DNA from 3 places in the Kitasatospora sp. NPDC001603 genome. Region 1 is predicted to be linked to each of the others. Evidence: riboswitches for the same ligand, from Rfam matches in the RefSeq annotation. Region 1 holds a riboswitch; each other region holds the start of a gene.
What was found. A riboswitch is a leader RNA that binds a small molecule or an ion and turns the genes downstream of it on or off. The one in region 1 is predicted to bind cobalamin.

Region 1 (3,998 bases):
GTGGTGGTCGGCAGCAGCGGCAGACCGAGCCGGGCCCGCTGCGCCTCGGCGCGCTCGGGGTAGGCCGGGGCGCGGCGGGCGTCCTCGGGGGCGGTGGCGGCGACCCGGGCCCGGACGGCCGGGTCGCGGGTCAGCGCGGAGCCGGCGCGGGAGGCCAGGTCGGCCCGGTTGGCGGCCAGTTGGGCCGCGATGGTGTCGGTGCCGTGGGCCAGGCCGCGGGCCAGGGTGGCGATCTCGGTGGTCTTCTGACGGGCGAAGGCGAGCCAGCGGGCGACCTGCGGGTCGAGGTCGCGCTCCAGGTCGGCGTCGAGCGGGACGTGCAGCAGCGAGCAGGACGGTGCGACGTCGACCCGGTCCGCCAGACCGAGCAGCGTGCCGAGGGTGGCGAGGGACTTCTCCAGGTTGTTGATCCAGATGTTGCGGCCGTCCACCACGCCCGCGACCAGGCGCTTGCCGGGCACTCCGCCGGCGGCGGCGAGGTCGTCGAGGTTGGCGGCGCCGGGGCCGGTGAAGTCCAGGCCGATGCCCTCGATCGGGGCCTTGGCCAGGACGGGCAGGGCCTCGCCGAGCCGGTCGAAGTAGCTGGTGACCAGCAGTTGCGGGCGGTCGGTGAGCGCACCGAGTTCGCGGTAGACGCGGGTGGCGGCGTTCAGTTCGGCCGGGGTGCGGTCCTGGACGAGCGCGGGCTCGTCCAGCTGGACCCAGTCGGCGCCGGCGGCCCGCAGGTCGGCGAGGAGTTCGGCGTAGACGGGCAGCAGCCGGTCCAGCAGGGTGACCGGCCGGAAGTCGGCGGCCACGCCTGGGGCGGGCTTGGCGAGCAGCAGGTAGGTCAGCGGTCCGACCAGCACGGGCCGGGGGCGGTGGCCGAGGCCGAGCGCCTCACGGAGCTCGGATACCGGCTTGGCGGAGTTCGCGGCGAAGACCGTGTCCGGGCCCAACTCCGGTACGAGGTAGTGGTAGTTGGTGTCGAACCACTTGGTCATCTCCAGCGGTGCGACGTCCTGGGTGCCGCGCGCCATGGCGAAGTAGCCGTCCAGCGGGTCGGTGTCGACGGCGGCGCGGTGGCGGGCCGGGATCGCGCCGACCGCGACCGTGGTGTCCAGGACGTGGTCGTAGAGCGAGAAGTCGCCGGTGGGGACTTCGGTGATGCCCGCGTCCGCCAGCTGCCGCCAGTTGGCGCGGCGCAGGACGGCGGCGGTGGCGTGCAGGGCGGCGGCGTCGACGCGGCCCGCCCAGTACCCCTCGACGGCCTTCTTCAGCTCCCGGTCGGCACCCTGCCTCGGGTAGCCGTACACGGTGGCCTGCGGGGTGGTGGAACTCGGTGACACGGAACTCTCCTTCGCGAGTCGCGCTGCGATCCCGGGAGAGCACGACGGCGTGGAGGTACGGCAGTGGGGGCACGGCACCGGGGTGGGCCCGCCCGCTCCGCCGACCCGCCCTCGAGGTCACCGAGATCACCGCGTGCGGGGTGCACGCGGGCAGTGGCAGGTCTTCGGACTCGCGGGCACGTCCGCCTGGCTTCCAGGCCGGACACCTACTGGCCGTCGCTTCCCGGGCCCGGCTGGGCCCAGTGCGTGTGACGGCGGTCGTTCCCACTCACCGCTGCGGGGCAGTCCCGGATTCCCACCGGGTTCCCTCTTGCGACGCCGTGGCTGGAGGACACGGCGAACCGACTGCACCGCCCACCCTAGGCCCATCGCCGGCGGCGCGTCAGTGATTGTCCGGATCGCGGATGGCCGGGACGGCCCCGGCGGCCCCGGCCGCCCGGGCAGTTCAGGTGGTGGTCGAGGCGGTGGTCGAGGACGAGCGCGTCAACAAGGACGTGCTGGTCACCCTGGCCGAGGTGCTCGCCGCCGCGCACACCGCGCCGGCTTCCCCCGACGGCGGAATCAGCACATGACGGCCCGTCGTGGTGACGGCCGAAAGGCCGGGTCGAGGGCGCGTGCATGACGTCACAGCGCCGCCGGACCGGTCGCCCGCGGCCCACCCGGCGGTTCGCCCGGGACCGGCCGCGCCCGGCGGACGGGGAGCCGCGCGGCACAATCACTGTCATGCGGCACATCTTTCTCATCGGCATCGGGGCGGGCGATCCCGACCACCTCACCCTGCAGGCGGTCAAGGCCCTCGCCCGCACCGACGTCTTCTTCATCCTCGACAAGAACGAGGAACGGCAGGACCTCATCCGGCTGCGCCGGCAGCTGCTGACCGAGCACGGCCGCCCGGGCCACCGCGTCATCGAGGTCGCGGACGCCGAGCGGGACCGCGCCACCCCGGCGTACACCGCGGCCGTGGACGACTGGCGCACCCGCCGGGCCGACCTGGTCGAGCGGCTGGTCGCCGAACACCTCGGCCCGGAGGAGACCGGCGCGTTCCTGGTCTGGGGCGACCCGAGCCTCTACGACAGCGTCATCGCCGTGATCGACGAGGTCCTGGCCCGCGGCGGCGCCACCTTCGGGTACGAGGTGGTCCCGGGCATCAGCAGCGTCTCGGCGCTCGCCGCCCGCCACCGCACCACCCTGACCCGGGTCGGCCGCCCGCTGCAGATCACCACCGGCCGCCGCCTCGCCGAGGGCTTCCCCGAGCAGGTGGACGACGTGGTGGTGATGCTGGACGGGCGGGCCGCGTTCACCGGGATCGACCCCGAGGGGCTGGAGATCTTCTACGGCGCCTACCTGGGCACCCCGGACGAGATCCTCGCCGCCGGCCCCCTCGCCGAAACCGCCCCCCGGATCCGCGCGCTCCGCGACGAGGCGCGCGAACGCAAGGGCTGGATCATGGACACCTACCTCCTCCGCCGCTCCGGGAGCTGACCCACACCCGCCCCCGGGCCGACCGATCAGTAGCGCGCGGCGCCCGTTTCACCTGGTGAGGCGGTTACCGGCAGCCGGTGCCACGGGAAGCGCCGGCCACCGCGACGGACCGGGGAGGACGCCGACCCGCCGGCATCACCGGACGGCTACGAACCGGCCGGGGCCCCGCCCTCCTCCCGGTCGGCCACGTCCTCGGACCGCTCGCCGGCCACCCCGGCCGCCCCGCCGGCGCCCTCGCGCTCGACGGCCCACTCCGTACGGCGTTCGCGGGTCAGCACCCAGTCGGCGGCCCGGCGCGGAGCCGAGCCCGCCGAACCGCCACGGGCGGCGGCGGCGCACACCCGCCGCAGCAGGGAGTTCAGCTGGGTGCGCTCACCGCGCGTCAGGGACACCAGCAGGTCGTCCTGCACGGCCGACGCGTCGCTGTGCAGGATCTCCAGCGCGAGCTGCCCCGAGGAGGTGAGCGTCAGCACCTCGTGCCGACCGCCGACCTGGACGAACAGGGACTGCACCAGGCCCGCCGCGACGAGATCGTCGAGAGTCTGCGCGGTGTCGACCGTACCCCCGTCGATCCCGGCGACCAGATCGGGCCGGGCGTGCGGGCCCAGCCGGGCCAGCGTGGAGAGGACGGACAGGTGCGCCGGGCTCATCCCCCGGAACTCCAGGCGCGCCGCGAGCAGGGCGTCCGCCGCCCGGCCGGCCGCCGACAGGAGGTGGACGGTCTGCTCGAAGGGACTCGACGATCCCTTCCCCCTGTCGTACACGTCGCATCCAATCGCTGGTGGAGGGCTGCACCACCTCCGGCGGGGGTCACGGGACCACCGACGCCATGCCACGCTGCCGAACGCCGATCACCGGAGGGCCGCGAAACCCGCTCGCGCGCCGCGCCGGGCACGGCGCCGCATCGCGCCGCACGGCGCACCGAGGCCAACGATAGCCGCGCCGCGCCGATCGGTCTACATCGATGTCGTCCGCGACACCCGCTCCCCCGCCGCCGGCGGCCGGCACCGACAACGGCACCCGTCACCGGCCCGGCATGGCCCGCGCGGCGTACTCCACGTACTCGTGCAGCCCGTACGCCAGCCCCGGGATCAGCACCGACACCGCCACCACCGCCACCAGCCAGGCCACGCCCACCCGCCTCGCGCGACCGCGCGGTAGGACCGGCACCGACCCCAGCAGCGCCTC
Region 2 (3,998 bases), on a different contig from region 1:
GGCAGCCGGCCGGTGATGTCGGCGGCCTTCTTGTAGTAGTAGCCGACCGGCTTGGTCCCCCGGTAGTCCCCGTACTCGGGGTTGTAGAGCTCGTTGTGCGCCTCGACGTGCTGGCCGATCACCGTCCCGCCGGAGCGGCCGGCCCGGGCCGCGCCCTCCAGGTCGGCGAGGAGCTGCTGGACGGCCCGCGCGTTGGGCGAGGCCTGCGGGTCGCGGGCCAGCAGCTCGCGGCCGACCTCCGGCGCCAGGGTGCGCCCGGCGCCGCCCAGGGTGAGCGTGCTGCGGGCGGGCGCGTCCCGGCGGTCGCCGTCGGCCCGGCCGTCCTGGCCGGCCAGCACCACCGCGCCGGCGGCGAGCAGCGCGCCGGCCGCGGCCAGCACGGCCGGTTTGGCACGCAGCGCGCGGGGCAGGGCCACGGACACTCCTCCGGATGCTCACCGGCACCGGCCTGCGCCGTCACAACCGGAACACGTGTACGACTGACAGGCGGTGAGCCTGCCACATCCCCCGGGGCCGGGGCGAGCGGACCCGCCGGGCGCGAACCGGGACGGGCCCGGCCGGAACCGGGCCGAACCGGGCGGACCGTCAGCCCGCCGGAGTGGCGGCCGGTGCGCCGCCCGCCGCCTTGGTGCGCTGGAGGAGCTGGTTCTTCACGTGCTCGTCGAAGCCCGCGGCGGCCGCGGTCGCGGCGGCGTCCGCGGTGTTGCCGCCCTTGGCGGAGCCCTCGACGGTGAAGAAGCCGTACCGGCCCAGGGTGCCCTTGGTGTTGGTGCAGCCGGGGGTGGTGCAGAACGCCGGCGAGCCGGGGGCCGCGGCGCCCTTGAGGTGGCCGACGTAGTTCTTCACCGCGGTCTCGGCCTGCTGCTTGTGGTCGAAGACCGCGACGCCGACCGTCACCGCGCTGTCGCCGGAGACGTAGGTGGCCCGGAGCACCTGGCGGCAGCCCTGGTCACCGAGGACCTTGCCGAGGCCGCCGACCGTGGAGTTGCCGTCCCAGCAGGGCGAGTCGAGCGAGACCACGGTGCGGTTCCAGGTGGCGCCGTTGACCGTCACGGTGAGCGCCGAGAAGAGCGCCGCCGCGTCCTGCGGAGCCGGGTCGGTGGTCGCCTCCCAGAGCGGCTTCGACGGGTCCTCGGGCGTGGCGCTCGGGGTGGCCGTCGGGGACGCCTTGCCGGACGCCGTGGGCGCCGGCGGCTGGGTGGCCGCCGTGGCGGCGCCGGTGGGATCCGCGACCGGCTTCTTGTCGTCGCCCTTGTTCAGGAACAGCAGGCCGCCGGCGACCAGGCCGCCGACCACCAGGAGGGCGACCACGCCGCCGATGATCCGCGTCCGGCCCTTGCGCTTGGCCTCCGCCTCGTTCCGGTCCGCGAGGGCGGCCCAGTCCGGCTCGGCGTGCTGCGGCACGGGCTGGGGGTGCGGGTGCTGCGGGTGCTGCGGGTGCTGGGGCTGCGGGTGCGGCTGCCACTGCTGCGGCTGCGGCTGCGGCTGGACATGCTGCTGGTGCACCGGGGGCTGCGGCTGCACCGGCTGCTGCACGGGCTGCGGCACGGGCGGCTGGACCTGCTGCGGCGGCTGCGGCACGGACGGCACCGGCGGCTGGACCGGCTGCGGCGCGGGCACCGGCGGCCCGTACGAGGCGGGCGGCGGACCGAACCCGCCCGGGGCCGGCGGCACCGGCTGCGGCGCGCCGGGGTACGGCGCGGGCGGCGGGCCCTGCGGCGGCTGTCCGGGCGTGCCCGGCTGCTGGTTCTGCGCGCCACCCGGCCCGGCGGGAGGGGGCGGCTGCTGCCCCGGCGAGCCGGGTCGGCCGCTCCACTCCCCGGGCGTGCCCGTTCCGTCGCTCATGCGCCCCCCTCACTGCCTTCGGCGGCCGCTCCACGAATCACGTCGGTGTCGACGACCCGCTGGCTCCGCTCCCTCATGAGCCGAGATCGTAGGGCATGCCCCTGACGGCGGGCCTGCCCGGTGGCCGATCCGTTTCCGAATCCGAACACCGGCCGGGCCCCGGGCACTCCTGGCGACGCCCTGCGCCGCGGTCCGCGAAGGCCCTGGAACGACCCTGCGGCGGCCCCCGGCGCCGGCCCCCGCGGCGGGCGGCCGGGGGCCGGCCGCAGCCCCGGAACGGCCCCGGAACAGCCCGGGAAAGGCCTCTCGCCGGTACCACCTGCGATCACGTCGACACGCGACGCCGCACAACATGTGGGGTCGCATCGAGCGGACACCACTAGATGTATGCTCATCCCTGCTGTCGACGCAGGGGAACCCGGTGCGAGTCCGGGACTGCCCCGCAGCGGTGTGCGGGCGGCTCCGACAGAGCCCGCGAGTCCGAATACCTGCCGACGGCGTGCCGCCTGGCCTCCCCGCAGAGGCCTTTCGCACCAGCACCACTTCCGGGCCTCGCGGGCGGGCCGGGGATGCCACCGTCGCGCGCCGCCTCCGGGCCGGCGCGCCGTGCTCCCCTGCCCCGAACGGTCCGGCCCGAGCCACCGCCGACGCCGATCGCCGCCAGGAGAGAGCGCCTTGACCACCGCTGCCTCAGTCACCCTGCCCGCCCAGGGTTCAAGCTCCGCCCCCGTCGACCCGACGGTGTCCGACCCCGGTGGCGCACTGCTCCGGCTGCTGACCGACCGCAGCGCCGACCTCCCCCAGGTGGACCCCGGCCATGTCGCCGCCGCCGCGCTGCGCGGCCGCCACGCCGGCTCGGACTTCGCCGAGCTGCGCGGGCTGGCCGTGGACGCCGCAGCGTCGATGATCGCCGAGGACCCGCAGTACTCGAAGCTCGCCGCGCGACTGCTCGCGCTGGAGATCGTCGACGAGGCGGTGAGCCAGGGTTCGGTCACCTTCTCGGACTCGATCGCGGTCGGCCACGCCGAGGGCCTGATCGGCGACTCCACCGCCGACTTCGTCGCCAAGCACGCCACCGCCCTGAACGCGCTGATCGACCCCGAGGGCGACGGCCGCTTCGAGTACTTCGGCCTGCGCACCGTGCAGTCCCGGTACCTGCTGCGCCACCCGATCACCCGCAAGGTCGTCGAGACCCCGCAGCAGTTCCTGCTCCGCGTCGCCTGTGGTCTGGCGGTCGGCGACAACGAGCAGTCGGTGCGCGAGGTCTCCGAGCTGTACGGCCTGATGAGCCGGCTGGAGTACCTGACCTCCTCGCCGACGCTCTTCAACTCCGGCACCAAGCACCCGCAGATGTCGAGCTGCTACCTGCTGGACTCGCCGCTGGACAACCTGGACTCGATCTACTCCCGGTACGCCCAGATCGCCCGCCTCTCCAAGCACGCCGGCGGCATCGGCCTGTCCTACTCGCGGATCCGCTCGCGCGGCAGCCTGATCCGGGGCACCAACGGCAAGTCCAACGGCATCGTCCCGTTCCTGCGCACCCTCGACTCCTCGGTCGCCGCGGTCAACCAGGGCGGCCGCCGCAAGGGCGCGGCCTGCGTCTACCTGGAGACCTGGCACGCGGACATCGAGGAGTTCCTGGAGCTGCGCGACAACACCGGCGAGGAGGCGCGCCGCACCCACAACCTCAACCTGGCGCACTGGATCCCGGACGAGTTCATGCGCCGCGTCAACGCGAACGCCGACTGGTCGCTGTTCTCCCCCGCCGACGTGCCCGAGCTGGTCGACCTCTGGGGCGCCGAGTTCGACGAGGCGTACCTGAAGGCCGAGCAGGCCGGCAAGGCCGTCCGCACCATCCCGGCGCAGACCCTCTACTCCCGGATGATGCGCACCCTGGCGCAGACCGGCAACGGCTGGATGACCTTCAAGGACGCCTCCAACCGCGCCGCCAACCAGACCGCGCTGCCCGGCCGCACGGTGCACAGCTCCAACCTCTGCACCGAGATCCTGGAGGTCACGGACGACTCCGAGACCGCCGTCTGCAACCTCGGCTCGGTCAACCTCGGCGCCCACGTCGCCCCCGGTGCCACCGCCGCCGACCTGCTGAACGCGATGGACTGGGACCGCCTGGACGCCACCGTCCGCACCGCCGT
Region 3 (3,998 bases), on a different contig from region 1:
AGCCGACGATCCGGTCCTCGGAGACGCCGACCGGCAGCTCGACCAGCCGGGCCGGGCGGTGGGTCTCGTCGGCGCCGTCGTGCGCGCCGTCCGGGCAGGCCGGGTCCGGCGCGACCGGGTCGCAGGCGAAACGGCAGCCGTCGACGGCGGCGATGGACGGGAGCAGACCGGCCAGCGCCCGCACCATGGTCGACTTGGCGGTGCCCTTCTCACCCCGCACCAGCACGCCGCCGACGGCCGGGGAGACCGCGTTGAGCAGCAGCCCGAGCCGCAGGTCGGCCATTCCGACGATCGCGGTGAAGGGGTAGCGGACGTCACTCATGATTCTCCAAGGGGGCCCCGGGCGGCAGGAACGGCAGCGAACCCGCGGCCGGCACCCCGCCCTCGATCAGCTTCCACAGCGCGTCGGTGTCCGCGTGCTCCTCGATCAGGTCGCCCAGCCGGTCCAGCCGGGCCTCGCGCGCCTCGGCGAACGAGGTGTCCGGCGCGGGCACGAACGCCCGGCCCGACAGAGCGGCGACCTCGCGCAGCAGCGCGCGCCGGAAGCCGTCGTTCTCCAGCGCGCCGTGCCAGGTCGTGCCCCAGACCGCCCCCACCCGGCAGCCGTCCAGGAACGCCTCTCCGCCCTCCACGGTGACGATCCCGTGGTGGATCTCGTACCCCTGGACCGGCTGCCCGTAGGCCTCGCCGACCGGCCGGCCGAGCACCTTCTCGGCGCCGAACCGGACGTGCGTCGGGAGCAGCCCGAGGCCGTCGACGGCACCGGCCTTCGACTCGACGTCGTCGTGGATGGCGCGCGCGAGCATCTGGTAGCCGCCGCAGACGCCGAGGACCGGCAGCCCGGCCGCGGCCCGGGCCCTGAGGGCCGGCTCCAGGCCGCGCTCGCGCAGCCAGGCCAGGTCGGCCACGGTGGCCCGGGTGCCGGGCAGGATCACCAGGTCGGCGTCGGCCAGCTCCTCGGGCCGGGTGGCCCAGCGGACCAGCACCCCGGGTTCCTGGGCCAGCGCGTCCACGTCGGTGAAGTTGGACAGCCGGGGGAAGCGCACCACGGCCACCCGCAGCACGTCGGCGCCGAGCGGCCCGCGCCCCTCGGCGCGGTCCACCACGGTGGTCAGGTCCAGGGAGTCCTCGGCGTCCAGCCAGAGCCCGGACAGCATCGGCAGGGTGCCCAGCACCGGACGGCCGGTCAGCTCGCGCACCATCTCCAGCCCGGGCGCCAGCAGCCGCGCGTCGCCGCGGAACTTGTTGACGAACCAGCCCGCCACATGGCGCTGGTCCTGCTCCGACAGCAGCGCCAGCGTCCCGTACATCGCGGCGAACACGCCGCCGCGGTCGATGTCGCCGACCACCACGACCGGCAGGCCGGCGGCGGTGGCCAGGCCCATGTTGGCGATGTCCCGGTCCCGCAGGTTGATCTCGGCGGGCGATCCGGCGCCCTCGCAGACCACCACGTCGTAGCGCCGGCGCAGGTCGGCCAGGCACTCCAGGGCGCGCTCCAGCAGGACGGGCTTGCGGTCGCGGTAGTCCAGCGCGCCGACCTCGGCGACCGCCCGGCCGAGCAGCACCACCTGGCTGCGGCCGTCCGCGCCGGGCTTCAGCAGCACCGGGTTCATCGCCGCCTCGGGCTCCACCCGGGCCGCCTGGGCCTGCATCGCCTGGGCGCGACCGATCTCGGCACCGTCGGCGGTGACGAAGGAGTTCAGCGACATGTTCTGCGCCTTGAACGGCGTCACGGCGACGCCCTGACGGGCCAGCCAGCGGCAGATGCCCGCGGTGACCACGCTCTTGCCGGCGTCCGAGGTCGTCCCGGCGACCAGCAGTGCGTTGCTCATGCGCTCCCCCTTCTCGTCCCCGCCTTGAGTGCCTGCACGACGGCGTGCCCGGCGACGGTCGTACCCAGTGCGAGCAGTCCCACCCGGCGGGAGAGCCGGCAGGCGCGCTCGATGTCGTCCACCGTCACCGGTCTCAGCTCGCCGCCCAGTACCGGCCGGTGCTCGACCCGGGCGCCGTACCGCAGGGTGCCGCCGAGCCGCACGCCGACCGCGCCGGCGAAGGCCGACTCGGCCTGGCCCGCGTTCGGGCTGGGGTGGGCGGAGCCGTCCCGGCGCCAGACCCGCCAGGCCGTCCGGGGCTCGGGCGCGGCGGCGACGGTCAGCAGCGCGGTCAGCCGCGCGCCCGGCCAGCCCGCCACGTCGTCCAGCCGCGCCGAGGCCCAGCCGAACCGGGCGTGGCGCGGCGAGCGGTGGCCGACCATCGCGTCCAGGGTGTTGACCGCGCGGAACGCCAGCAGCCCGGGCGTGCCCGCGAGGGCGCCCCAGACGAGTGCGTTGACCACGGCGTCGGCGGTGTTCTCGGCGACCGACTCGACCACCGCGCGGGCGATCTGCCCCTCGTCGAGGGCGCTCGGGTCACGGCCGCACAGGTGCGGCAGCCGCTGCCGCGCCGCCGTCAGGTCGTGCGCGGCGAGCGAGCGTCCGATCGTGCGGGCCTCGCGGGTGAGCGAGGTGCCGCCGAGCACCGTCCAGGTCGCGGCGGCGGCCAGCGCGGCCCGCCCGAGCGGGCGGCGGCCCAGGGTGCGGTCGGCCGCCAGCGCGCCGGCCGCGACGGTGCCCACGCAGAGCGCCGTGAAAGCCGTTCCGACGGCGCGGTCGTCCCGCCAGATCCGCCGCTCCAGCCGGCCGGCCGCACCGCCGAAGACGGCCACCGGGTGGCCGCGGCGCGGGTCGGCGAAGCGGGCGTCGGCGAGGTACCCGGCCGCGGCCCCCAGGGCGAAGGCGGCGGCGCGGGTCAGCGGGCGCACGGTGGACAGCAGAGGGCTCGGAAGGTCGGGGCAGCCTGCATCGCGTGCGTGTCCTCACTCAGGGTCCGCGCCCTGGATCGACGTACCGGGGGCGAGAGTCTCCTGGCTTCCGGGTCGAACGCACCCCCGGGCCCGGCGGCGGCTTCTGACGGCCCGCCGCGGTGGGCCCCCTCCGGCGCCGTGGCCGGCGGAGGAGGGACTCCGAGTGTGCTCCCCGGTGACAGTGGCGGGACCGCGCCGGACTCGCACCGGCTTCCTCTGCATGCCTCCGTTTGGCTGAAGGATCCCATCACGCGGCCGAACCGTGCGTCAACCAAGGTCACGGAGGGGTTGGTCACAGCGGAGCCGGGCCGCCCGACCCCGTCACTACCTCCGATCGGCACCCCCCGCAGGGGCATGACAGCCTGTGCGATCGTCCAGTCGCCCGGAGGAGCCTCCGGGCCCGCTTCGTGTGTTCGGCGGCTGGGGGGCGGCCGGACCACCCCCTACCGTCGGGCCATGCGACGCAGACAGCCACCCGCCGTGCCCCCGGTGCCCTTCTCGCCCGCGGCCGCCCGCGCGCACCGCGCCGGCCTCGGGCTGACCCCCGAGCAGGTGGTCGAGGGCATGGCCGCGCACGGCGTCCGGCTGCTGCCCTCCCACGTGCTTGGCTGGGAGAGCGGCGAGCTGCGCCCCGCCGAGGACGAGTTCATCGCCCTGGCCCGGGCGCTCTGGTGCCCGCCGGCCCAGCTGATGGGCGTCCGCCCGGCCCGGCTGCGGGACTTCCGGGTCGCCCGGGAGCTCAACCAGGAGAGCGCGGCCCACCGGATCGGCCTCGCACTGGACCGGTACCAGCGGGCCGAGGCGACCGGTCAGTGGGACGGCGACCAGGAGCAGACCTACGCGCTGGCCCAGGTGCTCGGCACGACCCTGCGCGAGCTGGTCGCGGTGACCGGCCGGGCGCAGGAGCTGGACCGGCGGCTGCGGCAGTGCGTGGACGGCCGGTGGCAGGCGCAGCTCCGGCCGATCGGCCGGATCGTGCCGGTGCACGAGGGCGACCTCACCGCCGTGCTGACGGCGCTGCAGAACGAGTACCAGGTGACCTCCCACTGGGGCGCCGGCAGCTGGGGCTCCCCGGCCCCGGCGGCGGACACCCGCGCGGCGGCGGCCCGGCCGCTCGGCGAGCGGTTCTGGGAGCTGCTGGAGCGCCTGGAGACCG

Region 2: linked by a shared signal. The riboswitch ahead of ABT263_RS23925 (ribonucleoside-diphosphate reductase subunit alpha) and the one ahead of metE (5-methyltetrahydropteroyltriglutamate--homocysteine S-methyltransferase) in region 1 are both predicted to bind cobalamin.
Region 3: linked by a shared signal. The riboswitch ahead of ABT263_RS06695 (cobalamin biosynthesis protein) and the one ahead of metE (5-methyltetrahydropteroyltriglutamate--homocysteine S-methyltransferase) in region 1 are both predicted to bind cobalamin.

What each region holds. Positions count from the first base shown of each region.
Region 1 covers NZ_JBEPAA010000018.1:94,910-98,907, reverse strand. The annotation lists gene metE (5-methyltetrahydropteroyltriglutamate--homocysteine S-methyltransferase) at 1-1,328, opposite strand, end outside; cobalamin riboswitch at 1,467-1,690, opposite strand; gene ABT263_RS14640 (hypothetical protein) at 1,733-1,900, shown strand; gene cobF (precorrin-6A synthase (deacetylating)) at 2,052-2,810, shown strand; gene ABT263_RS14630 (winged helix DNA-binding protein) at 2,957-3,574, opposite strand; gene ABT263_RS14625 (M56 family metallopeptidase) at 3,834-3,998, opposite strand, start outside.
Region 2 covers NZ_JBEPAA010000040.1:31,998-35,995, reverse strand. The annotation lists gene ABT263_RS23935 (glycoside hydrolase family 26 protein) at 1-416, opposite strand, end outside; gene ABT263_RS23930 (hypothetical protein) at 586-1,845, opposite strand; cobalamin riboswitch at 2,229-2,355, shown strand; gene ABT263_RS23925 (ribonucleoside-diphosphate reductase subunit alpha) at 2,545-3,998, shown strand, end outside.
Region 3 covers NZ_JBEPAA010000006.1:145,927-149,924, forward strand. The annotation lists gene ABT263_RS06685 (putative cobaltochelatase) at 1-322, opposite strand, end outside; gene ABT263_RS06690 (cobyric acid synthase) at 315-1,832, opposite strand; gene ABT263_RS06695 (cobalamin biosynthesis protein) at 1,829-2,800, opposite strand; cobalamin riboswitch at 2,894-3,086, opposite strand; gene ABT263_RS06700 (helix-turn-helix domain-containing protein) at 3,299-3,998, shown strand, end outside.